4 regions of the Thioalkalivibrio sp. ALJ2 genome follow, and region 1 is predicted to be linked to each of the others. Evidence: predicted binding sites of a transcription regulator. Region 1 holds the regulator's gene; each other region holds the start of a gene.
The links. Region 1 encodes FliA, which starts transcription of late flagellar genes. Its sites were predicted from a motif close to GCTAAAGTTNNNNNNNNNNCNGCCGATA; they were not measured.
Positions count from the first base shown of each region.

Region 2: a site for FliA is predicted at 5,210-5,237, ahead of F468_RS0107800 (flagellin). Genes of this name have one in related genera too.
Region 3: a site for FliA is predicted at 1,340-1,367, ahead of F468_RS0112000 (chemotaxis protein). Genes of this name have one in related genera too.
Region 4: a site for FliA is predicted at 5,055-5,082, ahead of F468_RS0112125 (methyl-accepting chemotaxis protein). Genes of this name have one in related genera too.

Region 1 covers NZ_KB899556.1:329,611-337,486, forward strand. Annotated here, with positions in the region: gene F468_RS0108770 (flagellar motor protein) at 1-29, opposite strand, end outside; gene F468_RS0108775 (chemotaxis response regulator protein-glutamate methylesterase) at 30-1,136, opposite strand; gene F468_RS0108780 (chemotaxis protein CheA) at 1,139-3,271, opposite strand; gene F468_RS0108785 (protein phosphatase CheZ) at 3,351-4,127, opposite strand; gene cheY (chemotaxis response regulator CheY) at 4,230-4,610, opposite strand; gene F468_RS0108795 (RNA polymerase sigma factor FliA) at 4,670-5,431, opposite strand; gene F468_RS0108800 (MinD/ParA family protein) at 5,428-6,252, opposite strand; partial or broken gene flhF (flagellar biosynthesis protein FlhF) at 6,412-7,483, opposite strand; gene flhA (flagellar biosynthesis protein FlhA) at 7,588-7,876, opposite strand, start outside.
Region 2 covers NZ_KB899556.1:112,690-120,565, forward strand. Annotated here, with positions in the region: gene F468_RS0107780 (hypothetical protein) at 1-292, opposite strand, end outside; gene F468_RS0107785 (hypothetical protein) at 312-1,454, opposite strand; gene F468_RS0107790 (PAS domain-containing methyl-accepting chemotaxis protein) at 1,677-2,984, opposite strand; gene F468_RS0107795 (hypothetical protein) at 3,226-3,984, shown strand; gene F468_RS0107800 (flagellin) at 4,002-5,129, opposite strand; gene F468_RS0107805 (hypothetical protein) at 5,324-6,001, shown strand; gene F468_RS0107810 (MliC family protein) at 5,943-6,320, opposite strand; gene F468_RS0107815 (hypothetical protein) at 6,451-7,074, shown strand; gene F468_RS0107820 (L-lactate permease) at 7,147-7,876, shown strand, end outside.
Region 3 covers NZ_KB899559.1:116,848-124,723, forward strand. Annotated here, with positions in the region: gene F468_RS0111985 (flagella synthesis protein FlgN) at 1-58, opposite strand, end outside; gene flgM (flagellar biosynthesis anti-sigma factor FlgM) at 72-386, opposite strand; gene flgA (flagellar basal body P-ring formation chaperone FlgA) at 518-1,252, opposite strand; gene F468_RS0112000 (chemotaxis protein) at 1,496-2,425, shown strand; gene F468_RS0112005 (protein-glutamate O-methyltransferase CheR) at 2,699-3,514, shown strand; gene flgB (flagellar basal body rod protein FlgB) at 3,695-4,105, shown strand; gene flgC (flagellar basal body rod protein FlgC) at 4,142-4,561, shown strand; gene F468_RS0112020 (flagellar hook assembly protein FlgD) at 4,575-5,246, shown strand; gene flgE (flagellar hook protein FlgE) at 5,272-6,498, shown strand; gene flgF (flagellar basal-body rod protein FlgF) at 6,528-7,268, shown strand; gene flgG (flagellar basal-body rod protein FlgG) at 7,304-7,876, shown strand, end outside.
Region 4 covers NZ_KB899559.1:139,434-147,309, forward strand. Annotated here, with positions in the region: gene ppk1 (polyphosphate kinase 1) at 1-459, opposite strand, end outside; gene argF (ornithine carbamoyltransferase) at 536-1,450, opposite strand; gene F468_RS0112110 (acetylornithine transaminase) at 1,447-2,643, opposite strand; gene F468_RS0112115 (superoxide dismutase) at 2,740-3,321, opposite strand; gene F468_RS0112120 (DASS family sodium-coupled anion symporter) at 3,489-5,018, shown strand; gene F468_RS0112125 (methyl-accepting chemotaxis protein) at 5,150-7,060, shown strand; gene F468_RS0112130 (amidohydrolase family protein) at 7,124-7,876, opposite strand, start outside.

The sequences.
Region 1 (7,876 bases):
GTGATCCCGATGAGGCTCAGGATATCCATCTAGCAGAACCCCTTGACCAGTGCCGGACCCACATCCGGCAACGGATACACCTGGTCCACGAGCCCGGCCTCTGCGACTGCAGCCGGCATCCCATACACCACCGAGGTGGCCGCGTCCTGTGCCCAGACCTGCGCCCCGGCGGTCTTCAAAGCCCGCGCACCTTCGCGGCCATCTGCGCCCATCCCGGTTAGCACCACGGCGAGCACCTGCCCGCGCAAGGCCTCGACCGCCGAGCTGAACGCGGCATCCACGCTGGGCTTGTAGATCGTGCCCAACGGGCTCTCGGTCACGCGCACCGTTGTCTGGCTGCCGCGCTCCAGCGTGGTTTGCAGACCGCCGGGGGCCAACAGGGCCACCCCAGGGCGCATGACATCGCCATCCTGTGCCTGCTTGACCCGAATTTGGCACATGGCGTCCAGGCGCTCCGCGAAGGCCGGCGTAAAGCTCGCAGGCATGTGCTGAATCAGCAAGATCGGCTGTGGGAAGTTCGCCGGCAGGGCCTTGAGCACTTCCTGCAAGGCCACCGGCCCCCCGGTGGACGTCCCGATCAGTACCGCGCGGACCTGCCGCAGCGGCACGGCGGGCCGACTGACCGGCGGGGCCTGTCGCTGTACCTCGGCCGCCTTGCGGTCGGACTCTTCACGACGCGCAGAAGGGCGGGCCTCGACCGCTGGTCGCACGCTCCCTGGCTGGCTGACCGAACGGGCCCGGCTGCGCGAAAGGCTGCGCACCCGCCGGCGCAGCAGCATGCGCGCGCTGTCCTCGTCGGACGCGATGTCGCTGAAGCGCTTCGGCAGAAAGTCCACCGCCCCTGCCTCAAGCGCATCCAGGGTCGCCTGGGCCCCCTCGGTGGTCAGACTCGAGAACATCAGTACCGGCCGGGGGTTCTCGGCCATGATCCGGCGCACCGCGGTGATGCCGTCCATCACGGGCATCTCGATATCCATGGTCACGACATCCGGGTCCAGTTCCTTGACCTTGCGAATCGCCTCCTCGCCGTTCTCCGCGCTGCCGACGACCTCGATCCCCGCGTCGGCGTCCAGAATTTCACTAATGCGGCGGCGGAAAAACCCGGAGTCATCCACCACCAGTACCTTAACCGGCATCCTTAGCCCTCGATTGTTTGCGCAGGCCGCCGGGTGCGGCCCGCCGACGGGATCTTGTGCGTCAACAAACCCACGAGATCGGCGACATCCAGGATCAGCGCAATCCCTCCATCACCGGTGATGGTCGCGCCTGCCAGGCCCTTCACGCCCTGCAGGTTCTGCCCCAGTGGCTTGATGACCACCTCTTCCTGCCCCACCAGATCATCGACGACCAGCCCTACCTTGCGATCCGCGGTATGCACCACGACCACATGCGATTCCGGTTTGGCTTCGGGGATGAACCCCGGCTTCAACCACCGCTTGAGATAGTGAACCGGAAGCGCCTGATTTCTTACAACAATGACCTCCTGGTCATCCACGTAATGGGTCTTGGTCAGATCCAGGTCCAGGATCTCCGAGACAGACGCCAGCGGGATCGCGAATCGCCGCCCGTCGAGGATGACCATCAATGCAGGGAGGATCGCCAGGGTCAGCGGCAGCTTCACCCGCAGCGTGGTCCCGACACCGATCTCGGAATCGATCTCGATGGTGCCGTTGAGCTGCGAGATCTTCGTCTTGACGACGTCCATCCCCACCCCGCGACCGGACACATCCGAGATCTCGGTCTTGGTCGAGAACCCGGCCATGAAGATGACGTTGAAGGCCTCGCGATCGGTCATCCGCTCGGCCATCGCGGGTTCCATCAGACCCTTCTCGACGACCTTGCGCCGCAGGGCCTGCGGATCCATGCCACCCCCATCGTCCTTGATCAGCAGGGCGATGTGATCGCCTTCCTGCGCCGCGCCGAGCACCACCGTCCCCTTGCGCGGTTTGCCGGCCTTCTCGCGCACCTCCGGAGTCTCGATCCCATGATCCACGGCGTTGCGCACCAGATGCACCAGCGGATCGGACAGGGCCTCGACCAGGTTCTTGTCGAGGTCGGTGTCCTCGCCGAAGATCTCCAGCTCGATCTCCTTGCCCAGGCTGCGCGACAGATCGCGGATCACGCGCGGGAAGCGATTGAAGACCTTATTGACCGGTTGCATGCGGGTCTTCATCACCGACGTCTGAAGATCCGACGTGACCAGCGCCAGCGAACTAATGGCCTTCCCCAGCTCGTCATCCACGTGCTGGGTTCGCAACATGCTCAGGCGGTTGCGCACGAGCACCAGCTCCCCGACCAGATTCATAATCTCGTCGAGACGTTCGGTGTTCACACGGACCGAGGCCTCGCCCTGAGGGGCCTGCCGGGCGCCGGCCGCCGCGGCCGCAGGCGAAGACGCCTGTGGCTTGGCTTCGGGAGCCGGCGGTTCCTGTGTCGCGCCAGCGGCTTCGGGCTCCACGCTCGGCTCTTCATGCGGGGACGACTCAGTCACAGCGGGTGCCGGCGCTGCAGTGGCGGGAGGCCCATCACCTCGCGCCTGCAACTCGTCCAGCAGGTTCTCGAACTCATCGTCGGAAATCAGGTCCTCGCCGTCGTCCCCTGGCCCGGCTGCATCCGAATCGGTGCCGGGCAACCCGGCGTCCTCAGTCGACGGCGTAGCGGAGTCCTGGGCCGCCTGCGGCGAACCATCGCCGTGCAGCGAATCCAGCAGGGCCTCGAACTCGTCATCGGTAATCTCGTCATCGGCACCGACCAGCCCCGACTCATCCCCTCCAGCCTTCGCAGTGGCTTCCACCTCGGCGGGGGGTGCCGGTTCCGGCTCCGGTTCGGGGGGCACGTCTGGCGTCGCGATTGCGGCGGGTTCGGAATTGCCGGCCACGTCTTCATTCTTGGCCATCCGCCGCAGGTCTTCGACGAGATCGGCCTCCGCGGGCGTCGGATCGACCCCGGAGCGGAGGTCGCCAAACATCACGTTCAACGTATCGAGGACCCGCAGCATGGTATCCATCAGGTGACCGTCGACCTGACGTTCCCCATTGCGCAGGAGATTAAACACATCCTCTGCGTGATGGCAGACGGTCACCAGCGGATCCAGGCTCAGAAAGCCCGCGCCACCCTTGATCGTGTGAAAGCTGCGAAATACCGCGTTCAACAGATCCCGGTCATCGGGATGCTGTTCCAGGTCGATCAGCTGCTCGTTGAGTCCTTCGAGCAGTTCCCCGGCCTCGATCAGGAAGTCCTGAAGGATTTCGTCGTTGGGGTCGATGGCCATTCGGTCTCTCCGTTCCGGTGAGGCTTGCCGTTGAGGGGTGGGCGCCGGGAAGCCGCCGATTCAGGGATCAGCGGGCTACCTAGAAGCCCAGGCTGGACAACAGATCGTCCACCTCGTCCTGTCCTTGAACGACATCCTGGCCGGAATCTTGAGTCTTCGGCACTGCTGGCCCGTGTCCACGCCGATCGCCCTCACGCCGCTCGGCATCGTCATCCAGCGTCTTCTCCGCAGCCTCGACCGTCTCCATACGCCCGCTGGACAGCCGAATCAGCGTGACCAGGTTCTCCTCCAGGTCGGTCACGAGCTGAATCACGCGCCGGATCACCTGCCCGGTAATATCCTGGTAGCTCTGCGCCATCAGAACCTCCGACAGCAGGCGGCGCAGCTCTTCGGTATCGTCGTTGGCCTGAGCAAAAAACTCGTCCAGCTCACGAGCGAACTCCCGGAACTCGTCGACCGAGAGTTGCCGATTGCGAAAACGGGTCCACTTCGCCGTCAGTTGGCCGGCCTGCTGGCTGAACGATTCGGCAATGGGGAGACTCGTCTCGATCGCGGTCAGGGTCTCGTGCGCGGCCTTCTCGGTCATCGTGACCACATAATTGAGACGCTCGCGGGCATCCGGGATCTCGGCCTGGGTCAACTCGACCAGCCGCGAATCCCCCCGGAAGCTTTGCAAGGCCTCGTGCAGGTCGCGCGTAAGCTTTCCGAGCTCGTCGAAGAGTTCGCGGTCGTAGGGGCGCGCCAGATCCTGGATCAACGCGCGCGCGGCCACCTCATCACCTGCCTCCAGAACCTGCACGAGCTCCCGCGCGCGAGCGATTTGCTGCTCACTGATCGATTGTTCTTGGTCTGTCATCCAAAGCCCCTTGCTCGCTCCCCATCCCGAACGTGATGACCGGGATCGATCCCCCGGCCATCCATTTGTCTGGACCAGGAGACTTCGACACCGAATCCCAAACTAGCCTTGGGATTCAATGCGTTCGAATATTTTGTCGATCTTTTCCTTGAGGGTTTCCGCAGTAAAGGGCTTCACCACGTAGCCGTTCACGCCCGCCTCGGCCGCCTCGACGATCTGATCCCGCTTGGCCTCCGCCGTCACCATCAGCACCGGCATCGTCTTCAGCTTCTCGTCGGCACGCACCGCCCGCAGCAGGTCGATGCCCGGCATATTGGGCATGTTCCAGTCGGTAATCAGAAAATCGAAGTCGCCGTTCTGGAGCATCGGCAATGCCGTGCTGCCGTCATCGGCCTCTTGGGTGTTGTTGAAGCCAAGATCACGCAACAGGTTCTTGATGATCCGTCGCATCGTGGAGAAGTCGTCCACGATGAGAATTTTCATTCCCTTGTCCACAGGTCACTCCGGGATAGATGATTCATATGAGTACTAGAGCTTGGCCTTCAGAATAACTGCAAAGCCTCGCCGTCTTCGAGCCAGGAGCCCAGACGCGCGCGCAGTCGGATAACGGCCTGACTGCGGATCTGGCTGACGCGCGACTCGGTCACCCCGAGTACCGCGCCAATCTCGCGCAGGTTGAGCTCCTCGATGTAATAAAGCGACAACACCAGACGTTCGCGTTCGGGCAAATCGCCCAGCGCGGCGGCCAGCTCCTCGCGAAACTCCCCGGCCTCGATCGTGCGCGAGGGCGAGGCCTCCTGCCCCTCGATCACCCGGTCCGCATCACCATCGGTGCCGCCCAGATCATCCAGCGCGAACAGATGGGCGCCGGCATGGTCCTGCAGCATCGAGTAGTACTCGTCGATCGGGACCTCGAGTTCCTCGGCCACCTCGACCCCGCGCGCCGCACGCCCTTCACGGGCCTCGACGGTCTGAATGGCCGAGGCGATCTTGCGGCTATTGCGGTGCACCGACCTCGGGGTCCAGTCACTGCGGCGTAACTCGTCGATCATCGCGCCACGGATGCGAATCCCGGCGTAGGTCGCAAACGTCGCGCCCTGCCCGCCCTCGAATTGCCGCGCGGCCTCCAGCAGGCCAATCATGCCGGCCTGGATCAGGTCATCGACCTGGACCGAGGAAGGGAGGCGAGCCATCAGATGGTGCGCGATGCGGTGCACCAGCTCGATATGTTCCGCGACGCGCTGCTCGTGGCCGGCTGCGGCCACGTTCTCGTATCCGTGGAGGCGATTACGCGTCGCCATCATGCGCTCTGCAGCATCCGTTCGACGAAAAACCCGACACCACCATCGGCACCACGGGCCACCGGCCAGCGGTCGACCGCACGGGCGAGTTCGGTAAAGGCCTTGGCCGCCGGGCTGCCCGGATATTGCTGCACGACCGGTGCCCTTTTCTGTACGGCCTTGCGCAGATGCTCGTCCATCGGGATGTAACCGGCGAGATCCAGGATGACTTCCGGCAGGTAGTTGTCGCAAACCGTGGTGAGTTTCTGCAACAAGCGCTCGGCGCCCGCGCGGTCCTGGACCATATTCGTGACCAGCCGGAAACGCCGCATGCCATGATCTCGATGCAGCACCTTGATCAAGGCATAGGCATCGGTGATGGACGCCGGCTCGTCGCAGACGACGACCAGGGTCTCCTGGACCGCTCGACAGAAGGTCGTGACGGATTCCTGCAGGCCCGCTGCCGTATCCACCACCAGCACATCCAGCGGCTTGGAATAGGCGCTGAATGCCTGGATCAAACCGTTGTGCTCGAGCTGCGTGAGATTCGCCATCGCCGCGATCCCCGAGGCCGACGGGATGACCTTGATCCCCTCCGGGCCCTCGATCAGCACATCCTGGAGGTCGTCCACCTGTCCGGTCACCAGGTCATGCAGGGTGCGCTCGGGTCGCAGTCCGAGCAGCACATCGGCATTGGCCAGCCCCAGGTCGGCATCAAACAGCATGACCTCGCGGCCCAGCCGCGCGAGCGCCACGGACAGGTTGACCGACACATTGGTCTTGCCGACGCCGCCCTTGCCGGAGGCAACCGCAATGACCTTCAACGGCTGATTAGTGCGTGGCATAGCGTCCTTTCCCCACCGGATGGATCATCTCCAGAACGCCCGCATCCTGAGTACGGCGCGGCGACGGCGCATTGCGGCCGGCATTCGAGAACTCCGCCAGGCTTGCATCGGTCCATCGTTCATCGCGGGAGGATCGACGCGCGGGGCCGCGCTCTTCGCCGAGCGCCCGCCGGGTCAGATCGCCCGTCTCGACCCGGTGGAAGTCTTCGGCAATCCGCTGTCCATCGCTAACAAACGTGAGCCCAAGGTGTTGATCGAGCAATACCGACAACGTCTCCCCCAACTGTTCGGCTTCGTCGAGTTTGGTCAGCACCAGCGCCGATGGCTCCGTCTTCCGGAACGCATCCAGCACCCTTCGCAGCGCCGCCGCCTGAGTGGTCGCGGAGACGACCAGCCAGCTCTCGCGCCGGACACGGTCCGGCCAGCCGGCAAACAGCGACTCGTCGCCCACCGTGGAAGGTGCCTGCCCGGCGGTGTCGACCAGAATCAGATGCCCATCCTCTGCCCGCGCGGTCATGTCGCGCAACTCGCGCGGGCTCTGCAGCACCCGCAATGACACGCCCGCCATCTGCGCGAACGCCTGCAGCTGGCGCGTGGCCCCAATGCGCTGGGTGTCCAGTGTGACCAGCGTAACCGAATCCGCACCCATACGACGGATTTGACGCAAGGCAATGCGTGCGAGTGTAGTGGTCTTGCCCACCCCCGTAGGCCCCACCAGGGCCAGCACGCCACCTTCATCCAGGATGTCCGGATGGCGGGTCGCGATCGCCCCGGAAAGGCGTGCGCGCAGCCTCTCCCAGGCCTGTTCCACCGTGCTGTCGTCGAGAATACTCCCGGCGAGACTGCGCGCCAGTGACTCGCTGAACCCACGGTCCATCAGACGCGCCTTGCACTCCGCCGCCAGCGGATGCCGCGCCGCCCACTGTGCGGCCTCGTTGTCGCTGTGCTGGCGGGTGAGCAGGCTGCGCAGATCCCGCAGCTCCTGGCGCATCGCGGCGAGCTCGGGGTCCGCGGGCCAGGCCGAGCCCGGGCTCGGACGCGAGGCGGATGCCGGCGCCTCACGCGGGGCATGGACCGCGTTCACCGCAGCCTGCTGCTCGCGCTCCGAGACCCCCGCATCGCCATCTTCCAGCGCCGCGACAACCTCCAGCCAACCATCGACACGGCGGCTCGATAGGATCACGGCATCCTCGCCCTGCTGTTCACGCACTTGCCGCATCGCATCGCGCATGTCGCGTGCCCGGTACCGTCTCACATTCATCGCTGTTCTCCCGCTCCGCTCAAGGAAAACACTGATCAGTGTTTCCCTCTCGTATCCGATCGCTACTGTTCGTCTCAGGCACCTGTGGGCGTTGCCTGCCGGGCCGAGTCTTCCTGGCCCACCGTGGCCACCACGCGGATCCGCCGGTTATCGGGGATCTCGGTAAAGGCCAGCACCGCCAGGCTGCGCACGGCTCCGCGGAGCCACCCGGCAATCCAGGAGCGGATCTCCGGGGCCACCACCAGGATGGCCGGCTGCCCGCTGGCTTCCTGGCGCTGGGCCGCCTCGGACACCGACCGCTGCAGGCGTTCCGCCAGGCCCGGTTCCAGCCCCACGGTCTCGCCATTACTGCCCTGAAGAGAC
Region 2 (7,876 bases), 220 kb from region 1:
CTTCGAGGTTGGCCATGATGCGGTAGCGATCGTCCCAGGCGCACTGCGTGGCACTGCGACCCGGCAGGGCCTGACGGCTGATCTGCCGCGCCTCGCGCGATCCACGTTCGCTGCGATAGGCGTCCAGCAGCGCCCGGGTGCCGGGTTCCAGCAGGCCCGTGTCGACCGCCTGGATATTGCGGTCGAATTGGCGGTCGGCGCCCGGCGTGGCGTGGGCGAGCGAGGTCGTCAGGCCCAGGCTCAGGATCGCGCCCATGGCGAGCATGCGGGCAGGCGTCAGGTGGATTCGCATCAGTGGGTTCTCCGTGGGTTTATTGCCATTGCAGGTCCATGCGTTGCTGCATGCGGTGCCATTCGGCGGTGATGATGTCGCCCGCCACGCGATGGGCGGCGTCCATGCGCGGGCGTGCCTCGGGGTAGAGGAGCATCACGGCCTCGCTGGCGCGGGCGAAGTCGCGCCGGGTGCGGTAGTGCACCATGGTGTGTACCAGCAGGCTGTCGAGGTCGTTGAACGAACGGTCGGCGGACTGGCGGTAGCGCACCATGCGCTCAGGGGTCAGTTCGAGTTGACGGTGGGTTTGCGAGAGCCCGTCGAACAGGGCGAAGAACCCCATGCCCAGCTCGGCGCCCTGGCGCAGGGCGTGATCGCCCAGCTGACGTTGCAGCAGCTCCCCGGCGCCGAACAGCCCGGCATCGTGGTCACGGGCCAGCAAGCCAAAGACGCTGGCGGCAGAGCCGGACGATGCGCTGCGGGGCTGGGCCAGTTCGTGCATCTGCTGGTCAAGCCGCTGGTGGCCGGCGTCCAGCAGGAGTTCCAGCGCCGGGGCGGTGTCGTGGTCCAGGGCTCCGAGTACGCTTCGGCGTTGGCCTTGCGGGAGGCGCTCCAGTTCGCGGAGTACCCCGGCGATGTCCCGCGAGCCGATCTGCAGGCGTTCCAGCTCGCCGCGCACGGCGGCCTCCGGGTCCTCCAGCACCTGCGCAAGCCGCCGGACCTGATGGCCGGCGTGTTCGCCCACCAGTCCACGGCTCCCCAGCTCGCCCAGGATGGCGGTGGCCTGCTCAAGTCCCCCGGCCGAGGTGCGGCCGGGTTCGGTGGCCGCGGCAAGGGCATGGCCGAAGTCCATCGCGGGTATGCCGGACGACCGGCTGGCCTGGTCGAGCATGCCGCCCAGACGATTCGACTGCTGCGCACCATAGGCCATCGCCGCCGTTTGCAGCAGGCGTGCGGCCAGCCCGGAGATGTCGCGCGAGGACTCGCCCAGTGCCTCGTCGACCCACCCGGCCAGCTCTCCGGAGGCGGTATAAGGCGAGAGGTAGAAGCCGGTGTTGTGCGGCAGGGGGGCGGGGGTGACCGCAGACAGGGCTTGTGCGGGCAGCAGCGCAGTCAGCCCGAACAGGCTGAGGCCGGCCAGGGGCCCGAGTCTCGCGAACAAGCCGAACATGCGCGCTGGCATGGGGCGTTTCCCTCCCTGTCGGGTGGTCGCAGCCATTCGGATCCGTTCCGGAATGTTTGCCGCCGATCGCTCGGGATCGCCACCCAAAGGAAAGACTAGGCGAGAGAACCCTCGCGGTCAATGAGGGAATGAAGGGGGGATGGCGGGGCTTCGATGGTCAGGAGCGGCCCGTTGCCCGGATGGATTTGCCTTCCGGGTGTGCGAGGCCTCTCGCAGGCCGGGTCATGTGCGCGGGATCGAGGAGACGGATTCGACGACGTGGCTGGCGCCTTCGCGAATCTCGGCCATGATCTGCTGTACCGACAGGACCTGTTGGCGCCCTTGCTCGGCCACCTGGTTCACGGTGTCGATGCGCTCTGCGATCGCCTGGGTGCTTTGCAGGTTGCCATGAATGACCTCGGCGATCTGACTGGTGGCGTCGCGGGTATCGGACGCGAGCTTGCGGACCTCCTGTGCCACCACGGCAAAGCCGCGCCCTTGCTCTCCGGCACGCGCGGCTTCGATAGCGGCATTGAGGGACAGCATCTTGGTGGTTTCCGCCACGCTGCGGATGGTCTCGATGATCGACTCGATACTGCGCGCCTCGGCATTGAGTCGATCGATCGCCGATTTGGTTTCGGCCACATGCTGGCGGATCTGTTCGGAGTTGGTCGCATTGGCCTCCAGCGAGGCCTCTCCGCGTTGCGCGCCATCCGCGGTTTTCTGGGCCATTTCGCAGGCGATGGCGGAGGCCTCCCGGGTGCGCTCGGCCATGTGCACGCTGGCGGTGATGTCCGTGGCGAACTTGATGACCTTCACGGTATGACCGTGGTCATCGAGAATCGGGTTGTAGGTGGCCTCCAGCCAGATCTCCTCGCCGGAGGACTTGAAACGGCGGAATTTGCCGCTCATGAAGCGCCCGCGGGCGAGGTCTTGCCAGAAATTCGGGTTCTCGCGGTAGAAGGCGTCGTCGCAGAACATCCGGTGGTGCTGGCCCTGAATGTGTTCGAGCGGGTAACCGACGGCCTGCAGGAAGTTGTCGTTGGCCTTGAGGATGGTGCCGTCCGGCGTGAACTCGATGACCGCCTGGGAACGATCCAGCGCCTCGAATACGGCTGCCTGGTCGTGGAGCGTCTCCATCTTGCCGGTCACATTCGATGCGATCTTGACGACCTTGTACACGTCGCCCTGGGCATCGCGTACCGGAAAGTAGGTGGCTTCCAGCCAGATGGTCTCGCCAGCCCGCGTGACCCTGGGGAAGGTGCCGGCGTGGGACTCGCCCGTAGCCAGCTGCCGCCAGAATTGGCGGTATTCCATGGAGCGAACGTAGTCCGGGTCGCAGAACATCCGGTGGTGCTGGCCGATCACATCCTCGCGGGGATGACCGACAGTCTCGAGGAAGTGCGAGTTGGCGTCGAGCACCGTACCGTTCGGCGCAAATTCGATATAGGCGACGGCATCGCGGACGGCCGCGAGTATGGCCGTAGCGTCGTCGCTGGAAACCGCAAGGGGCGCCCCCTGGGTGGGGAACCGGGTGGCATTTGCACACATGGGTACGTCCTGAGCGGTTGATTGATGATGCCCTATTGAACTTCATGTACACGCATTGTACAAGAACTATACACAAAGGGTTTTCGAGGGTGCAGAAATGGAAAAGAAGAACAAGACGACATTGCCGGTGTTGCGAGCGAGCGCATGGGTAGTGCCGCTTCTGGTGGTGTCTGTACTGCTGTTGGCGGGTTGTGCCGCTACTTTCCCGGAGCCCGATGAGGGCCGGGCTTTCGCCGACGGAATGACGGCCCAGGAACTGTTCGACCGGACCATGGCCGCGCACGGAGGGGATCTTCGCGAGTACGACGGGGACCTGAACCAGGCTACGGACGGCGAGTGGGGGCGAATGGTTCAGCGTGTGCAGCCGCTGGTGGCGGATGGTGGCTACCGTGGCCAGGGCGAGGAGCGCTACCGCCCGGCGGACGAGTTGTACGCAGTCCATTACACGGGGCCGGAGGGCACCAAGACGGTGATCCGCCAGCGTGACGAGATTCGCGTGTACTACGACGGCGAGCGGAGCGAGGACGAGGACCGGATTCGTGCCACCGCGATGACGACCGATGCCGGCAAGCTGTTCCACTACGGACCGACCTTCGTGAAACACCGCGCGACCTCAATGACGCGGCTGGCGGATCGCCGCGAGGGCGGCGTGGACTACCGTCGCGTGCTGGCGACCATCCAGCCGGGCTTTGGCAAGGCGGACGAGGATCAGGTGGTGATGTGGATCCACCCCGAAACCGATCGGCTCTATCGGGTGCATATCACCCTGACCGGCTTCGAGCCGACCCGGAATGCCCATGTCGATACGACCTTCCTGGAGTACGAGGAGGTCGGCCCGTATACGCTGCCATCGCGTTTCGAAGAACGCGTGCTTGGGCCGATTCGGCTGTTCGTTCACGAATGGTGGGTGACCAGTCGTGACCAGGACCGTGGCTGGACCGATGACGATGTCCGGGGGCCGGAGTTCTCTGGCGCGGCGGCCCGACCCGCAGGGGAGTAGGCGCGCCGGCCCCCTGATTACTGGAGCAGCCGCAGGAAGGTCTGGGGTAGCGCGTTGGCCTGAACGAGCACGGCGAGCCCGGCCTGTTGCAGGATCTGGGCGCGCACCAGGCGGCTGACCTCGGCCGCGTAATCGGCGTCCAGAATGCGGCTGCGGGCCGCCGCCAGGTTGTCGCTGGTGATGCCCAGGTTGGTGATGGTCGACTCGAAGCGGTTCTGGATGGCCCCGAACTGGCTGCGCCGCGCGTTGACCGCATCCAGCGCGGCATCCACACGTGACAGGGCGTCGCTGGCCCCCTGGCGCGAGGTCAGGTCGATATCGTTCAGGCTCCCCCCGGGCTCGGTGGTGGCCGGCAGCCCGAGCGTGGCGAGGGCGGTCTCCCCCGAGATCGTCAGGGTCTCGCGGGCGATCAGGTTGAGCCGGCCGTCGTCGGTCAGGATCGCGCGGCCGGTTGATCCGAGGGCGCGGTCGATCGCGGTCGCCAGTTCCTGGGGGGAGCGATAGGGTCCCGCAGGGATCTCCACCGGGTCGCGCTCGCCCACACGGATGGAGAAATCCTGATCCACCTCCAGCGGATTGCCGGCGAAGGCGGCCTCCAGTTCGCCGGACCAGGCACTGGCAATGTCGCCCACGAAGCGGTTGCGCATGCTGTTGCCGAGGTCGATGGCGAGGGTCTGCCCGGCGTTGGCGCCGATCTGGAAGAACGCGGTGCCCATGGACCCGTCCAGCAGCGAACGGCCGTTAAAGGTTGTCTGGGTCGCGATGCGGTCGTTCTCGGCCAGGAGCTGGCGAACCTCGCGGTCGATGGCGCCGCGGTCCGAGGCCGACAGGGTGGCATTGGCCGCCTGTATCGCCAGCTCGCGGATACGTTGCAGGTTGCCGGTCATGGAGCCCAGGGCGCCCTCGGCGGTCTGGGCCAGCGAGATGCCGTCCTGCGCGTTGCGCATGGCCTGGTTCAGGCCGCGGATCTGGGTTGTGAAGCGTTCGGAGATGGCCAGCCCGGCGGCGTCGTCGCGCGCCGAGTTGATGCGCTGGCCTGAAGACAGGCGCTGGAAGGCCGTCTGCAGGGCGGCCTGCGACTGGCGCAGGTGGCGCTGGGCATTGAGCGACAGGAGGTTGGTGGCAACACTCAACACCTGGGCCATGTTGTCGGGTCTCGCACGCCACAAGGGCGATCCGGCGAAGGGCCGGATTCCGCAGCCGGAAATTCCCGTCTACATTCGCTTAACGGCGGGGTTTGAGGAAACTTTAGGCTTGCAAGGCCACGAAACGATGTACGGCGTGCACATCGGCGCGTGTTTGCTTAGGCTGCGCCGATTGGACTGGATTGGAGAGGGGCATGGCCGATACGCAACCCGAGCGCAGGCAGTCGCTGTTCTGGCGCGCGCTGATCGCGATCCTGCTCGGGGTCGGGCTGGGGATCGTCTGGCTTTATGTCACCGCCCTGCTGGGGCTCGGCGGCGGGATCGACTTTATGCCCGTACCGCTGGCCCGGACCTTCGAGTGGGGTACGCCGCTTTTGCTGGTCGGTGGTGCTGTCGGTTATGTGCTGGGCTGGCGGCGGGTGGCGGCTACGCTGTTCGGGCTGGCGGGGATGCTGTTGCTGGCGGCCCTGGCCTTCGAGGGTGCTCGCGTGATCCTGCAGGACCCCGAGGCGCGCAGCTACGAGCACCAGATGGCACAAACGGCCAGGGAAGGTGCACTGCAGATCGCCGAGTGCGATAACGGCGAGACGTTACTGGTGCGCGAGGACCGGGTGACCTCGGAGGGGATCGCGGTACTGCAGATCCAGCGCATCCATGCCGATGGGCGCCTGGATCCGGAGCTTCTGGCGACCACGGGCGTGGGTTACACGCCGAGCATTGGCGAGGGCATGCGACCGTATCTGGAAGGCTCGGTCGAATGCGGTCTGGAAGGCTTTTCCAGTGCTGGCGAGGCGCTTGGCCGGCTGGAGGCGTTTATTCAGGAACACCCGCCGCGGCACTCCAGTGCCGTGGCGCCGGTGGAGCCGGAGTAGCTGCATCGGCATTGGGCTGGCGAACGCGGCAGGTCCAGTAGATGCCGTGGAATTCGAGCATGGCGGCTTCGCCCTTGGTCCAGAAGACGATCTGCTCGCCGGGGTTGGCGTAGCGTGCCCCGGAGGCGACCTCGGTCGCCTGTAATACGGCCTTGGAACGGCCAAAGCGCAGCTCGGCCTCATTGTCGCTGAAGCTCGCCATCAGGTTCGGGCCACGATCGCAGCTGTAGGGCACATCGCGTGCCTGTTCGGCGGTCGGGGGCAGGGTGCCGCAGGCGGCGAGTACCAGCGTGGCGTTGATGGCAATCCAGGTTCTCACGCGCCGGTTCTCCCGCGGGTCGAATGGACTTTTCATCATACGCGTAACGGGCTGTCGCACGTGAAGGAACACTGTGACTCCGGGTTCGAACCGTTATAGTGAGAGCCCGGCCCCGTCAGGCGATTACGCTTTGTTTCCTCGCTGGTTTCTGGTTGCCTACCTGCTGTTTGTCTGCGTCCTGGTACCGGTCTATGCGGTCCAGTATGGCTGGCTCAATTTCCTCTGGCTGTCCAATCTCGCGCTGATCGCCGGGTGCGCGGCGGCGTGGCTGGCGAGCCGGCGCCTGGCGAGCATGCTGGCGGTGGGCGTGGTCCTGCTCGAGATGGGGTGGGTGATCGACTTTCTGCTGGGGCTGGTGCTGCTGGGGAACCCGCCCTTCGGCTTTGTCGCCTACATGTTCGATCCGGAGGTTCCGCTCTACCTGCGGCTGTTCTCCCTGTACCACCTGCCGCTTCCGTTGGTGCTGTTGTGGATGGTCTGGCGCCTGGGATACGACCCGGTGGCGGGGCGTTTGTGGATCCTGGTGGGCTGGGCCGTCTTGCTGGTGTCGTACCTGCTGTCGACGCCCGAGGCGAACGTGAACTGGGTTCTAGGGCCCTGGGCCCGTCCGCAGGACCTGGTCCATCCCTATGTGTGGCTGGCGGTCTTGATGGCCGGCTGCGCCCTGGTCTGGTGGTTGAGCCATCGCATGCTTTGGTGGGGCATGGGTCGCTTTGGGCGTGTTCATCCGGATCAGGAGGATACGCGCGATTGATCTGACGCAGTGGGCCTCTGCGCGGGACAGGCGATACTCTCCCGATAACGTTTTCTCGAGGATGTCGCACGCATGACGCTTTTCTGGGTGGCCCTGGTGCCGTTTGTGGTGCTGTTTGTCTGGCTGGTCCCGTTGCGCAGGCCGGCCTACGAGGCCGCGCCACTGGCCTATCTGGCGACACTGGTTATTGCCCTGTGGGTCTGGCAGATGCCGGGGGCCGTGCTGGGCGCGAGCCTGCTGGATGCGGGCGTGGTGTTTGTCGAGGTCATGCTGATTGTGGCCGTCGCGCTGCTGGTGCTGAACGTGATGATCGCAACCGGCCACATGGATGCGATCCAGTCGGTGATCGCCAGCGTGTCGCGCGATCCGCGCGTGCTGGCGATGTTGCTGGGCTGGGGTCTGGTCGGGTTCGTGGAGGGTATCGCCGGGTTCGGGACTCCAGCCGTGCTGGCGGCACCCCTGCTCGTCTATTTCGGCATGAAGCCGCTGAAGGCCGTGGCGATCGCGCTGATCGGCAACAGTACCGCGGTGCCGTTTGGCGCGGCGGGTACGCCGGTGGTGATCGGCTTCGCGGGGCTGGGACTGGACGATGCGGTGGTGCAGGAGGCGGTGGTGCGCACGGCGTTCATCCTCGCGCTGCTGGCCGTGTTCATCACCATTTTCATGACCTGGGTTGCCACGCTGGGGGACGAGAAGGGGCGTTTTCGCGAGTTTGTGCCATTCGCGGTGCTCTCCGCGCTCGCGTTCGGTATTCCGTACGCCCTGGTCGCCTGGCTGATCGGGCCGGAGTTGCCCTCGATTG
Region 3 (7,876 bases), on a different contig from region 1:
TCAGCCGAATCGAGGCCTCCAGCGAGCGGAGGAAGGCGTGGCGTTGTTCGGGCGACATCGTCGGGTCTCTGTTAGCGCAACAGGCTTTCCAGCTCGATCATGCGATCGGCTAGCTGTTCGTTGTCTACCGGGTACTGACCGTTGGAGATGGCCTCGCGCAGCTCGGCGACTCGCGCCTCGTCGAACGGGGCGTTGCTGGCGGCCCCGGAGGCGGCGTTCATTGCCTGCGCCGCGCCGGTCAGGGTGACAGAGTCATCCTGACGTACGGGTGAGGATGCATTGCCCTGGGCGCCTGCGTCGGGGCGAGAGGTCTCATCGCGGCCCTTCACGCTCGAGCTGTTGCCATCCGGGCGCAGGCCGGGGGAGTTCGGGCCTTTGATATCCATTATTCGGTTTCCTGTTTTTGCAATTCTACTGCAGGGGTTAGCGGCAGCACCGGCTGAAACTGTAGCCCCTTGAGCTGTGAATTTTCGATTCGCTTCACAGTTTGTGGATGGTGACGAGACACACCGCCATTCTACAGGGCAACGCGTACATGTCCGGACTCGAGCACCTCGCCTTCCACGACGCGTCCGGACGAGGTGTTCTTCACGCGGATGCGATCGCCCAGGATGCCATTCTCCAGCGCCTCGCCCTGCATGCGGATCACCACCGAGCCGTTCTCGGCCAGGATGGTGACGCGCTGGCCGCGGCTGACCACCTCGCGCTGGGTGACGTGCTGCTGGCCCAGGATCTGACCGGGCCGGATGTTGCGCCGGGTCTGCAGCCCCACCAGTTCGCCCTTGTTCTCGAAATAGCTCCCCGCATGGCGAGAGGTCTGAATTCGCTTGGTGCGCAGATCGCCGGGGAGGATCGTGTGCTGGCGTCGCAGGCTGCGGCTGGCGACCAGCACCTCGGCGTAGCGCTCGACCGTGACTGGCACATAGATCGACCAGCTGACGGGGGTCTCGCACTGAACCTGTACCGCCGTATTGCCATCGCGTCGCCCGCCGGGCGGGAACCGGGTCTCCAGTGCCTCGCTGCATCGGGCCAGGCGCAGGCGGTTGTCCAGCCGGCCGATCTGAATCTCTACCGCTTCGTCGCCTGGTGTGAGGTTCAACTCCTCCTGGATGAAGTGCTCCGCCGCCAGGCGGATGTTTTCCACTGCCTCGATCTCGGCCTGTGCCGCAATGGAGACCAGGGCCAGAACGACGCCCATGGCGGCCGAAAGCCACCAGGAGCGAATGGAAGGTTTGCGTGCTGACTGGTTCATTGGTCTGGATGCGCGTCGGCTTGTCAGGACTCGAGAGGTTTGCAGAGACGTGCAAGCAGAAAACATGCCAGGCAATCAGGAGCGTACCCTCAAGAGTCACAGCGGCCGGCCGTTATCGGGTCTAGAACGCGTGCAATCGGCATGCGACGGCGGGTTGTGGCATGACAGCGTCGGTCTGCGGGGTGCACACTGGGGCCGGCGAGTCGAGGTGGCTGGCCGCTGGGCGAGGGGGAGAGCAGGACAATGAGTCAATTCATTGACGATGTGAATCAGCGCACCCAGCTGGTGGGGCAGAACCGTATGGAGCTGCTCCTGTTTCATTTGGGGAGCTCGCAGACTTTCGGTATCAACGTATTCAAGGTGCGCGAGGTGATCCCGTCGCCGCCGCTGCGGCAGATTCCCGGATCGCTGAGTGTGGTGCGTGGTGTGGCTACCCTGCGTGGCGGAACCGTCCCCATCATCGATCTGGCGCGCGCGATGGGGCTGCGTACCGCCGTGGGCGAAACGGGCGACCACAAGGTGGTGGTGACCGAGTTCAACCGGTCGGTACAGGGGTTCTGGGTGTCCGCGGTCGACCGGATCGTCAACGTTAACTGGGAAGACGTGAAGTCCCCGCCTCGTGGGACCGGGCGCGAGTCGTTTCTGGTGGCGGTCACCGAGATCGACAACAAGCTGGTCGAGATCATTGACGTCGAACGGGTACTGTCGATCGTCAACCCGTTGCCATCCACGGTATCCGACGCGGTGCGCGCGGAGGCCGAGGAAGAACGCGCCAAGCATGGACAGCGCAAGATTGTGATCGTTGATGACTCCGTGGTCGCGCGCAAGCAGATCGAGGGTGCGATCAAGGGCCTGGGCTGGGAGTACGTGGTCTTCAAGGATGGTCGCGAGGCGCTGGATTTCCTGGAGGAGCAGGCCGAGGCCGGCACCGTGGACGAGGTGGTGGAGCTGGTGATTTCGGATATCGAGATGCCGCGCATGGACGGCTATACCCTCACCGCTCGAATTCGTGCGAACGATCGCCTGAAAGGCCTCCGGGTTCTGCTGCACTCGTCACTGAGTGGGGAGTTCAATACGGATATGGTCAAGCGTGCCGGGGCCGACGCCTTCCTGTCCAAGTTCAACCCCGACGAGCTGGCCGAGGCTGTGCTTGACCAGACCCGCAAGGACTGATGCCGGTGCCTGCGCCGTTTGCGTTAGTCGACCGAGTCGACCCTGGCGGCATGGAAGCGGTAACGGATTGCCGGCCGCATGAACATCAGCGGCCATGGCGCGCCGCATCGATCACCCGTTGGGATGCTGTCGGCGTCCGCGCGGTTGCACGTATACTGCATCCGTCCGGCATGGGGGATCGCGTGTTCCCCAGTCGGGTTTTCCGACACGCTGTCAAGGATTCGTCATCAACGTGCCCGTCCGCCCGTACCGTCGACTTTCAAGGATGACTTCGTGATCGACTCGCGTGACTACGAGGAGTTCTCGCGTTTTCTTTCCGAGTGCTGTGGCCTGGTGCTGGGCGACAGTCGTCAGTATCTCGTGTCGAGCCGACTGTCGCGGCTGCTGGACGAGTTCGGCTACAAGAGTGTGCCGGAGCTGCTGCACGCAATGCGCCAGGCGCCCAACCCGCGCCTGCGCACGCGTGTGATCGACGCGATGACCACGAACGAAACCTCCTGGTTTCGCGATGGCTTCCCGTTCGAGATCCTGCGCCATGTACTGCTCCCGGAACGGGCGGAGAAAGGCGCAGGGATCAAGGTCTGGTCGTCCGGCTGCTCCAGCGGACAGGAGGCCTACAGCATCTCGATGGTGGCGTCCGAGTGGGAGGAATCGCGGCCCAAGCGTGTGGTGCCGGTATCGATCCTGGGTACGGATCTCTCGGAGAAGATTCTGGACGATGCCCGGCGCGCGGTGTACGACGGGCTGAGCATCGTCCGTGGCCTGAGCGAGGCGCGGCGCGCCCGCTTCTTCGAGACCGTGGCGGAGGGCCATCGCGTACGCCCGGAGATCCAGCGCCGCTGCCGTTTCCAGAAGCTCAACCTGATCGACAGCTATGCGGCGCTGGGCAAGTTCGACATCGTGTTCTGTCGCAACGTGCTGATCTATTTCTCCGCCGAGACCAAGCGACAGGTTCTTGACGGAATTGCCCGCCAGATGAATCCCGGTGGCTATCTGTTTCTTGGCGCTTCCGAGACAGCGGGTCCTTACACCCAGGCCTTCGAAACCGTTCGCACCGAGTACGGCTCCGTCCTTCGCCTGAAGGGCTGATCGGCCCTTTCCGCCTTTCCATACGGTCGCTCCCGCGATCCGGGCGCCACCCTCGGCGCTGCTCTCCCAACCTCTTTCGGCCCATAGTGGCACACCAATTGCTTTGTCCCTGTCGTACGGGGCGAAGCGGTTTCGTCCCGAGGAACCTGAAGTTCGCCAGTGGCGGACGGGGTACGACGGATGAGTCTCTCTCTCGACAAGGCGATGGGCATTCTCCCGGAGGCGGTGAACGTCCGTGCGAAGCGGATGGAGCTGCTGGCCTCGAATATCGCGAATGCCGATACGCCGAATTACAAAGCGCGCGATATCGACTTTCGCTCGGTGCTGCAGGCGGCGGCCGGCGAGGGCGGCAACATGCCGATGGCGAGCACACATCAGGGCCATATCGGCGCCGGCGGGGCGGGTGGTGCCAACGGGTCGATGGAGACGCTTTATCGCGTGCCGTCGCAGCCGTCTCTGGATGGCAACACGGTGGACCCGCAGCTGGAGCGAGCGGCCTTTGCCGAGAATTCCCTGCAGTACCAGAGCAGCCTCGAGTTCCTGAACCGCCGGGTTTCCGGCATCCGTGATGCTCTGCGGGGCGAGCGCTAATGCGAGCGCCAACGCTGGGAACAGGAGAGTGATGTCGTGAGTGATCTGTTTAATCTGTTCAACACCTCGGCCTCCGCGCTGACCGCGCAGTCGGTGCGGCTGAATACGGTCGCGTCGAATCTGGCCAACGCCAACACCGTGGCGACCAACCCTGACGAGGCCTACCGGGCGAAGCAGGTGCTGTTTCAGACCGTGATGAACCAGGCCGATCCGAACGGCGCCTCCAATGGCGTGCGGGTGGCGGGAATTGATGAGTCGCGCGCGCCGCCACAGGCGCACTACGAACCAAACCATCCGCAGGCCAACGAAGACGGCTACATCTTCCGTCCCGCGATCAGCGTGGTGGAGGAGATGGCCAACATGATGTCGGCCTCGCGCAACTACGAAGCGAACGTCGAGGTGATGGAGACCTCGCGCCAGCTGTTGCAGCGAACGCTGCAGATCGGCCAGGGCTAAACCGGAGCCTCCCATGACTCAGATATCACCCGAAATGCTGGACCGCTTGGGCCTGTCACGTCCCAAGCAGGACGACAAGGAGACGGATCGCCTGGGTCAGGACGATTTCCTGAAGCTGATGACTACCCAGCTGCAGAATCAGGACCCGTTTGAACCGATGGAAAACGGGGAGTTTATCGGTCAGATGGCTCAGTTCTCGACCGTCACGGGGATCGAAGAGCTTTCGAAGTCCTTCGAGAAACTCGCTCAGTCCATGGGCCAGAGCCAGACCCTGCAAGCGGCCTCCCTGGTGGGTAAGGACGTCCTTGTCCCAACCGACTTCAGCGAGTTGGGTGCGGATGGCACGGTGCGCGGCGCCGTGGATCTGGATCAGTCGACCGGGCAGTTGCAGGTCGAGGTGTACAGCCCCACGGGTGAACGCATCCGAAGCATGAATCTGGGTTCGGCCAGTGAGGGGCTGCAGGAATTCACCTGGGACGGTCTGCGCGATGACGGGACGCCTGCGGCCCCGGGCGTATATGAATTCCGGGCGTCGGCCCAGAGCGGTTCCAGTAGTGAATCAGTAGATGTCTTCCTCGACGCCCGCGTCGAGAGCGTTTCGGTAGGCGACGATTCCAGCCTGGGCCTGATGGTCCGTGGCCTGGGCGAGATCAATTTCTCGGATGTCCGGCGCATCAGCAGCTGACGGACTCTAACGGAGGTAGACCAGTATGCCCTTCAATATCGGATTGAGCGGACTGAACTCGGCGCAGGCCGATCTGCAGACCACTGGCAACAACGTCTCGAATGCCGGCACGACCGGTTTCAAGCGCTCGCGCGCCGAGTTCGGTGATGTCTTTGCGCAGAGTTTTGGTGGCGTCAGCCAGACCGCGACTGGGGGTGGTTCGCGTCTCATGGCGGTGACACAGCAGTTCTCGCAGGGACGCACGGAGTTCACCGAGAACGGTCTCGACCTCGCGATTGATGGCGAGGGCTTTTTCGTGATGAACGATGGTGGCAATCGTGTCTATACGCGCGCTGGCGAGTTTCAGGTAAACCGCGACGGCAACCTGGTGAACAACCAGGGTCAGCAGCTGCAGGGCTATCCGCCAATCAACCCGGGCAGCACGGATACTGATTTCAATACCGGACAGCTTGGGGATTTGCGTCTGCAGACAGGGGCCTCCGCGCCGCAGGCTACCAGTGACATTGAGGCTCTGGTCAATCTCCAGTCGGATGCTCCAATCCTGGATCCGGGCGAGTTCGAGTTCGATGATCCGGACAGCTATAACTACTCGACGTCCCTGACGGTGTATGACTCGCTGGGGACGTCCCGCGATGCGCGCATCTACTTCGTGAAGAGCGACGAACGAGAGTGGACGGCCTTCATGAGCGTTGACGGCGAGCCGATCAACGAGGAAGAAGGCTTCGAACTCTCTTTTGACGCCAGTGGCCAGCTGGATGGCAACACGGAATTCCCGTTCTCCACGGAAGATTTTACCAACGGGGCTGAAGGTCTGGATGGGACGATCGACTTTGCCGGGACCACTCAGTTTGGTGGCGACTTTGCGGTGAACGATCTTGGCCAGGACGGGTTCGCTTCGGGCCGGCTGACGGGGGTCGACATCGATTCCAGCGGGGTGGTGTTCGCGCGCTTCACCAACGGCCAATCTTCCGTTCTGGGGCAGGTCGCTCTGGCCAACTTCACCAACCCACAGGGCCTGGAGCAGCTGGGCAACAACAACTGGGCCGAGACCTTTGCGGCCGGTGATCCAGTGTTTGCCTCTCCGGGCACCGGCAACCTGGGCGAGATCCAGGCCGGTGCCCTGGAGGCCTCGAACGTCGATATCGCCCAGGAGCTGGTGAATCTGATCACCGCGCAGCGCAACTTCCAGGCGAACGCGCAGACGATCTCCACGGCCGACCAGGTCACCCAGACCATCATCAACATCCGCTAGGTCAGGGACAGGGACACGAGGGCACAGGCATGGATCGATTCCTCTACATCGCGATGTCCGGCGCGAAGGAGACCATGCACGCGCAGTCGGTCAACAACCACAACCTGGCGAATGCCAATACCGACGGCTTTCGCCAGGCACTGGCCAACGCGAACACCGTCCCCGTGCGGGGTCCGGTATTCGATTCGCGCGACTACGCACAGCTGGGCACCGACGGCACGGACTTCTCCAAGGGCCAGATGCAAAGCACCGGTCGCGATCTGGACATCGCGATTGAAGACCAGGGTTTTATCGCGGTGCAGGGCCCGGACGGCGAGGAGGGTTACACCCGGGCGGGTTCCCTGCATGTGGATGCGTTCGGGCTCTTGCGCACCGCACAGGGGCACCAGGTCCTGGGGGATGGCGGCCCGATCGCGATCCCGCCGTCGGAGAAGATCGAGATCGGCACGGACGGCACGATCAGCGTGCGCCCGCAGGGAGTGGGGCCGGAGGCCCTGGCCGCGATCGAGCGTATCCGCCTGGTGAACCCGGACGTGAATGAACTGGAGCGCGGCGATGACGGCCTGTTCCGCATGGCCGACGGCGGCGAGGCGCCGCCGGATGCCGAGGTGCGGGTGGTCTCGGGCATGCTCGAGGGCAGCAACGTGAATACCGTCGAGGCGCTGACCCGGATGATCGAGCTGTCTCGCCACTTCGAGATGCAGGTAAAGATGATGGACAGCGCCAACACGCTGGAACAAAGCAGCAACCGGCTGCTGGGCCTCGGCTGACGCGGCCCCCATTGCAGGACTGACAGGAGAGCACCATGAACCAGGCACTGTGGATTGCCAAGACCGGCCTCGACGCGCAGCACACGCGCATGTCGACGGTCTCGAACAACCTGGCCAACGTGAATACCACCGGCTTCAAGAAGGACCGTGCGGTGTTCGAGGATCTGATCTACCAGACCGTACGCCAGCCGGGCGCCCAGGCCACCCAGGATCAGCAACTGCCCTCGGGGCTGCAGATCGGTACCGGTGTGCGCGCCGTGTCCACCGAGAAGATGTTTACCCAGGGTAACCTGCAGCAGACCGACAACTCGCTGGATGTCGCGATCGAAGGGCGGGGTTTCTTCCAGGTCCTGATGCCCAATGGGGACATTGGTTACACACGGGACGGCAGCTTCCAGCTCAATGCCGATGGCGAGGTGGTGATGTCGAACGGCTATCCGCTGCAGCCGGGCCTGTTCGTGCCGCCGGATACCCAGTCGCTGGCGATCGGCAAGGATGGGACCGTGACCGCGCAGATCCCGGGGCAGGCCGAACCGGTGGAGCTGGGGAACATCCAGCTGGCGGACTTCGTGAATCCGGCGGGTCTGCAGGCGATGGGCGAGAACCTG
Region 4 (7,876 bases), on a different contig from region 1:
CGGGTGCGCGGGGTCGAGCCCGATCGGGCTGAGGACGGGCTGCAGCTGCTCGTGAAAAAACTGGCGTACCCAGGCCTTCTGCTGCTCGCTCCAGTGCGAGCGCCGCACGAAATGGATGCCTTCCTCGGCCAGCGCCGGGATCAGTTCGTCGTTGAGCGCGCGATACTGATCGTCCACTAGGGCGTGCGCCCGGGGCGCGATCAGGCGCAGCTGTTCCGCCGCGGACAGGCCGTCCGGCCCCGGCGCCTGGACGTTCAGGTCGAGCTGCTGGCGCAGCGAGCCCACGCGGACCTCGAAGAACTCGTCGAGGTTGGTGGACGAGATGCTCAGGTAGCGCAACCGCTCCAGCAGGGGAAAGCCCGGGTCGCGTGCCAGTTCCAGCACGCGCCGGTTGAATTCCAGCAGTGACAGCTCGCGGTTGAGGAAGAGCTCGGTATCGGTCACGTCGGCATCCGGCATGCACGACTCGGGGCAAGGGTGGGGCCCCGAGTGTAGGTGTGCATTATGTCAGTTTCGTGACAGGTCCTGTTCTGGATCAGCTGCCGCGGGTCAGCAGGAACTCCATCAGGGCCTTCTGCGCGTGCAGCCGGTTTTCCGCCTCGTCCCAGACCACGCTTTGTGGGCCTTCGAGGACCTCGGTGGAGACCTCTTCCTCGCGGTGCGCGGGCAGGCAGTGCATGAACAGGGCGTCGTCGTTGGCCAGACGCATCAGGTCGGCGTCCACGAAGAACCCGGCAAAGGCCCGGCGGCGGGCGCTCTTTTCCTGCTCCTGCCCCATGCTGGCCCAGACGTCGGTGACGACGAGGTCGGCACCCTCGGCCGCCGCGCGCGCATCGCGGGTCAGTTCGAAATGGTCGCGCGTGGCATCCACGACGTCCTCTTCCGGGTCGTAGCCCTCGGGACAGGCCGCCACCAGATGGAAGTCCAGCAGGTGCGCGGCATACATGTAGCTGTGGCACATGTTGTTGCCGTCGCCAATCCAGGCCACGCGCTTGCCCCGGATGTCGCCCCGGTGTTCGAGATAGGTCTGCAGGTCAGCCAGCAGCTGCGCGGGGTGCTCCCGGTCGGTCAGGCCATTGATCACGGGGACCGAGGAGTGCTGGGCGAACAGTTCGATCTTCTCGTGTTCGTAGGTGCGGATCATCACGCAGTCCACCATGCGCGAGAGCACACGGGCCGTGTCCTCGATCGGCTCGCCGCGGCCCAGCTGGGTGTCGCGCGGGGACAGGAACAGGGCGTTGCCGCCCAGTTGCTGCATGCCGACCTCGAACGAGACACGCGTGCGGGTCGAGGACTTCTCGAAGATCATCCCCAGCGTCTTGCCGCGCAGGATGTCGTCGTGGTGCTCGCCCGCGTGAGTCTGGCGCTTCAGTTCGACGGCACGTTCGAGCAGGGCGCGTGTCTCGTTTGCGGACAGGTCGTGGAACGACAGGTAATGGCGGGGCTTCATGCCTGGGCCTCCCGGGAATCTTCGGATACGAGCAGGGTGTCGACCAGATCGGCCACGGTGCTGGCGATCTGGTCGACCTGGGCGTCGTCCACGATCAGTGGTGGCAGTAGCCGGATCACCCGCTGCGCGGTCACGTTGAGGATTAGCCCTGCGTCGAGGGCGGCCTGAACCAGTGTTCCGGCCGGGCGATCCAGCTCGATGCCGATCATCAGCCCGCGTCCGCGCACGGCGACCACCCCCGGTTTGTCCTCGAGCCGGTCAGCCAGGCGGCGGCGGAGGATCTCGCCCTGTCGCCCCGCTTCCTCGCACAGGCCCTCGTCCTGCATCACGTCCAGCACGGCCAGGGCCGCCCGGCAGACCAGGGGATTGCCACCGAAGGTGGTGCCGTGGGTGCCGGGGGTGAACAGGCCGGATGCGCGTCCGGCTACCAGGTTTGCCCCGATCGGGATGCCGTTGCCCAGGCCTTTTGCGAGTGATATCACATCGGGCGTGATGCCTTCATGCTGGAAGGCGAACCAGTGTCCGGTGCGGCCGATCCCGGCCTGGATCTCGTCCAGCATCAGCAGCCAGTCGTGCTGGTCAGCCAGTTCGCGCAGGCGCCGCAGGTATCCGGGCGGGGGTACGTGGATGCCGCCTTCACCGGTGATGGGTTCGACCAGGATGGCGACCACGTCCGGATCGTTGCTCAGGGCCGCGACGGCCTCGGCATCGCCATGGGGGACGTGCACGAAGCCCTCGACAAGGGGTTCGAATCCGGCATGGATCTTTTCGTTGCCGGTGGCCGACAGCGTCGCGAGCGTGCGCCCGTGGAAGCTGCCGTGCATCACGATGACCTTCGGCTTCGCGATGCCGCGGCGGCGGGCATGCAGCCGGGCCAGCTTGATGGCCGCTTCGTTGGCCTCGGCGCCAGAGTTGCAGAAAAAGGCCTGCTCCATCTGTGCCAGCGCGCACAGGCGTCGCGCGAGCTGTTCCTGCAAGGGGATGCGGAACAGGTTCGATGTATGTACCAGCGTCTGAGTCTGATCGCAGATCGCATGCGCCACTTTCGGGTGGGCGTGTCCAAGGCCGCAGACCGCGATGCCGGACAGGGCATCGAGGTAGCGTTTGCCCTCGGTATCCCAGAGCCAGGCGCCTTCCCCCCGTTCGAAGGCAACCGGCAGCCGGCTGTAGGTATTCTGCAGGACATCACTCATTAGCAAAGCTCTCCCAAATGAAGAAGCCGGCGAGCGAGCCGCCGGCTTCTGCCCAGGGTGCCGCACTGGGGCGGCCCCCAATCGCGTTATCGCGACTTATTTCATCTGCTGGGCGACAAAATCCCAGTTCACCACGCTCCAGAAGTTCTCCAGATACTTCGGGCGCGCGTTGCGGTAGTCGATGTAGTAGGCATGTTCCCAGACATCGCAGGTCAGCAGCGGGGTCTTGCCATCACGCATCGGATTGGCCGCGTTGGAGGTGTTCACGATCTCCACCGAGCCGTCGCTATTCTGCACCAGCCAGGTCCAGCCGGAGCCGAAATTGGCGACCGCGGCCTCGTTGAACTTCTCCTTGAAGCCATCAAACGAGCCAAAGGCGCTGTTGATCGCGTCGGCCACCTTGCCGGACGGCTCGCCGCCGGCGTCCGGGCCCATGCAGTTGAAGTAGAAGGTGTGGTTCCAGACCTGGGCGCCGTTGTTGAAGATGCCGCCGGCCGGGGCCTTCTTGATGATGTCCTCCAGCGAGGCATTCTCGAACTCGGAGCCGGGCAGCAGGCCGTTCAGCTTGGTCACGTAAGTCGCGTGGTGCTTGTCGTGATGGTATTCCAGCGTCTCGGCGGAGATGTGCGGCTCCAGCGCGTTCTTGGCATAGGGCAGATCGGGCAGTTCGTAGGCCATGAAAGACTCCTTGTAAGAAAACATGCGAGACTGCGGCTGGCCGACCATTGGTGGCCGCGCCAGTAAACCCGTCAACGATAGTCACGTTGCTCGGGTGATGCAATTTCCGATGATGCGGCTTGGTTATCGTTCAGCCAACGTTTGCGGAAGTGTGAAGGAGCCACGGCATGTCCGCGCACGATGCCGATCGACAATCGGACGGCGCCCCCTCGTCGGTGGGTGCGAACCCCTCGCGCAGTGCCTACGCCTGGCGCGGGCGCATTGGGCTTTTCCTGGGCCCGCTCCTGATGCTCGCGTTCCTGGTTCTTCCAGCTCCAGAAGGCGTTGCACGCGAGGCATGGTGGGTGCTCGGGTTGACCCTTTTTATGGCGACCTGGTGGATTACCGAGGCCTTGCCACTACCCGTAACGGCGTTGCTGCCGATTGCCCTGTTGCCGCTGCTCGGCGTGATGCCGATGGACGCGGCCACCGCGCCCTACGCCAATCCCATCATCTTTCTGTTCATGGGCGGTTTTGCGATCGCGCTGGCGGTACAGCGCTGGGGACTCCACCAGCGGATTGCGCTCGCGATCGTCAGCCGGGCGGGGGATCGCCTGCATCGCCTGGTCGGGGCCTTCATGCTGGCCACGGCGGGGCTGTCGATGTGGGTCAGCAACACAGCCACTGCTGCGCTGATGTTGCCGATCGCCCTGTCCGTTCTGGCGCTGATGGATCGTGATACGCACATCTCGGGTAACGGCCTCGGCGCCGATTCGCGCCGCCCCGCACTGGCGCTTCTGCTGGGGATCGCCTTTGCCGCCAATATCGGGGGCATGGCGACGATCATCGGCTCTCCGCCGAACGCGCTGACCGCCGCCTATCTGGGCGACCGGCATGGCATCGAGATCGGTTTTGTGCAGTGGATGATGCTGGGCCTGCCCCTGGCCACCGCGTTGCTGCTGCTGGCCTGGTGGTTGCTGACGCGCTGGGTCTTCCCGGTTCATCGAGTACGCCTGCAGGGGTTGCAGGCGATGATGGACCAGCAGCGCGCCGAGGTCGGGGTCTGGTCTCGGGCCGAATACCGGGTCGCCGGCGTCTTCCTGCTGGTAGCGCTGGCGTGGCTGTCGCGCCCCTTTCTGGAAGGTCTCCTGCCGATTCATCTGACGGATGCCGGGATTGCCGTCCTGGGGGCCGGGCTGCTGTTCCTGCTGCCCTCGGGCGCAGCAGACCAGCGCCGGCTGCTGGCCTGGGACAATACGCGCGAGCTCCCCTGGGGGGTGCTGCTGCTGGTCGGCGGTGGTCTCAGCCTGGGTTCGGCCATCGAGGCGAGCGGCCTGGCGGAGCTGGCCGCCGAGGGCCTGGGCGCCGCCCAGGCATGGCCGCTGCTGCTGATCATTGCCGGGGCCGTGGTGGTGACCATGTTGCTGTCGCATGTGACCAGCAACACAGCCACCGCTGCCACGCTGCTGCCGCTGGTGGCTGCGCTGGCGATGCGCATGGATATTCCCGTCGTGCTCCTCGCGATCCCCGTGGCCTTTGCCGCCTCCGTGGCCTTCATGTTGCCGGTCGCGACCCCGCCCAACGCGATCGTGTTCGCCAGCAACCGGCTGCGGGTGATCGACATGATCCGTGGCGGGGCGCTGCTCTCCCTGGTGGCAATTGCCATGATTACGCTTGCGGTCTACGCCCTGGCGGAGGCCATCCTGATGCAGGGCTAGGCCTGTCTCCCGGCCTTTCCGGCTTCCTGTGATATCCCTCAAGTTTTATGCTTCGCCGCCGCTATCGACGGTGAACTGCCGCAGCAAGGATGCCGCTGGCCCGCAAAGCCTTATTGGGGAGAGTCTTCAACATGTTCGATAACATCCGAATCGGGGTCCGGCTGATGGTCGGGATTATCACGGTGGTGCTGCTGGCCGTGATCCTGACACTCGTAGTCGTGATGAACAGCCTGGGCACCATGGCCGATCGTGCCGAACAGCGCGAGCTGACCGATCTGGCCGCGCAGCTTGTCGGTCGTCTGGACCAGGAGGCCGCGCGCGCGACCGCGATGGCAGAGACCGTGGCGAAAATCCCCGACGTGCAAGAGGCGATGGCGACGGGCGATCGCGAGCGTCTGGCCGAGATGACCGTTCCCAGCTTTGAATCGCTGAACGAGCACTACGGGGTGGACCAGTATCAGTTCCATACCCCCCCGGCCACTTCGTTCCTGCGCGTCCACTCCCCCGACAACCACGGCGATGACCTGTCCGACTTCCGGCAGACCGTGGTCGACACGAACGACAAGCGCAACGCGATCTCGGGGCTGGAAGAAGGCGTGGCGGGTCTCGGGATCCGCGGGGTGGTACCCATCGAGCACAACGGCGACCACGTCGGCTCCGTGGAATTCGGCCTGTCGTTTGGTGACAGCTTCTTTGAAGAGTTCACCCAAGAAACGGATTCGCCGGTTGCCCTCTACCTGCGTGATGGTCGGTCGTTCAACCGCTTTGGCGGTACGATCAGTGGCGAGTCCACCTTCAGCGATGCCGAGATGCGCGAGGTCATGGAGGGCGAGGAGCTGGTGCGAAACGTGACCTATGAAGGCACCCCGATGGCCGTGGTCGCGCGTCCCGTTACGGATTTCTCCGGTGACGTGGTCGGCGTGCTGGAGGTCATGGTGGACCGCAGCGCGTATGTCGCGATGGCGCGCAACGCGACCGGCACGGTGGTGGCGGTTGGCGTGGTTGCCGTGGCGCTTGGTGCCCTCCTGGCCTGGCTCCTGACCCGAAGCATCGTTCGTCCCCTGAATCGCACGGTGGCCCGGCTGAACGATATCGCGGGAGGCGAGGGCGATCTGACCCGTTCGCTGGAGGTCTCTGGCAAGAACGAACTCGGAGAGCTGGCGGAGGCGTTCAACAACTTCGTCAAGAAGATCCGTGGCCTCGTATCCACGGTCGCGGCCGGTGGCGATCAGGTTGCCGCAGCGGCGAACGAGCTGTCTGCGACCAGCGAGGAGACCAACGAGCAGGTGCGGCGACAGAAGTCGGAGATCGATCAGGTCGCCACGGCCATGAACGAGATGACGGCAACGGTGCAGGAGGTGGCCCGCAATGCAGCGGATGCCGCCGCCGCGGCACAGAACACCGACCAGGACGCCAACGAGGGTCAGCAGGTGGTGCAGCGTACCGTGGCTGCGATCAACGCGTTGTCGCAGCAGGTGGATGGCGCCGCCGAGGTGGTCAGCCGCCTGTCGCAGGATGCCGAGGAGATCAACAAGGTCCTGGAAGTCATCGGCGATATCGCCGATCAGACCAACCTGCTGGCGCTGAATGCGGCGATCGAGGCGGCGCGTGCGGGCGAACAGGGCCGCGGTTTCGCGGTGGTTGCCGACGAGGTGCGTACCCTGGCCAGCCGCACGCAGGACTCGACCCACGAGATCCAGCAGATGATCGAGCGGGTGCAAAGCGGTACCCGCGAGGCGGTGCAGGCGATGGAAGATGGCCGTTCCAAGGCGCACCAGAGCGTGGAGCAGGTCAATCTCGCGGGCGAATCGCTGACCGCGATCACGCAGTCGGTCACGCGCATCAGCGACATGAATACGCAGATCGCCAGTGCCGCCGAGGAGCAGTCGACGGTGGCCGAGGAGATCAACCGCAACGTCGCCAATGTCACCGAGGTGCTGGATCAGACCGCGGCCGGATCGGAACAGATCCGCAATGCCTCCGAGGAGCTGTCCAAGCTGGCCTCGGAACAGCAGCAGCGGGTGGGTCAGTTCAAGGTATAAGCCCCGAGCCAGCTGACGCCAAGCCCGGGACCGGAGACGGTCCCGGGCTTTTTTGTGGCCGGCTTACTGGCTCTCGGTGGGCGGAAACAGGCGCTCGCCGTTCTCCCGGGCGATCATGCGCTGGACGTTCGCGGGTAGCTGCTCGAGCCAGGCCCGGGTGCTGTCCTTCAGCACCGTGAAGTGCTCCCAGCGGGCCAGGCTGAAGGTGTCATTGCCGATCAGGAAGCGACCCGGATAGTCGAGGAACAGCTCGAACCAGTCGGCGTCGATGATGCCCCCGGGATTGATGCGCGGGTTGCGCATGGAGACATCCATGACCATGTTCGGATGCCGCTCCAGGTAGTCACGAACCAGTGGCGGGTAGGCATAGGAACCGGCGTGCGCCCAGAGGATGCGTACCTCGGGCTGGACGGCGTAGGCATGGTCGATCACGGCAGGGTCGCCATGGATCACGATCCACAGATCCCGCTCGACTGCCAGTGCCAGCAGGTCCTCGAAGCCGCGGGCAAATCGGTCATCGGCCTGTATGTGCAGCTCCCCGATCCCGCGCCACTGGACCTGGCTTCGGTCGAGTATGGTCTCGACCTGTTCCCGCAGGCCGTCCTCGTGCATCCAGTCCATCTTGCGCCCCAGGCGCTGGGAGATCTCGAGAAACGGGACGATGCGCGCATCCACCTCCGGTTCCAGCGCTTCGATCAGTTTCGAGCGCGGGGACATGATGATCGCGGACTGGATTGAATTTTCTTGCAGCGTGCGCGCGACGGCCTCCGGCGGGAAGTGTTCCATCTGCCGGTCGCGGTAGTGCAGGTGGGCATC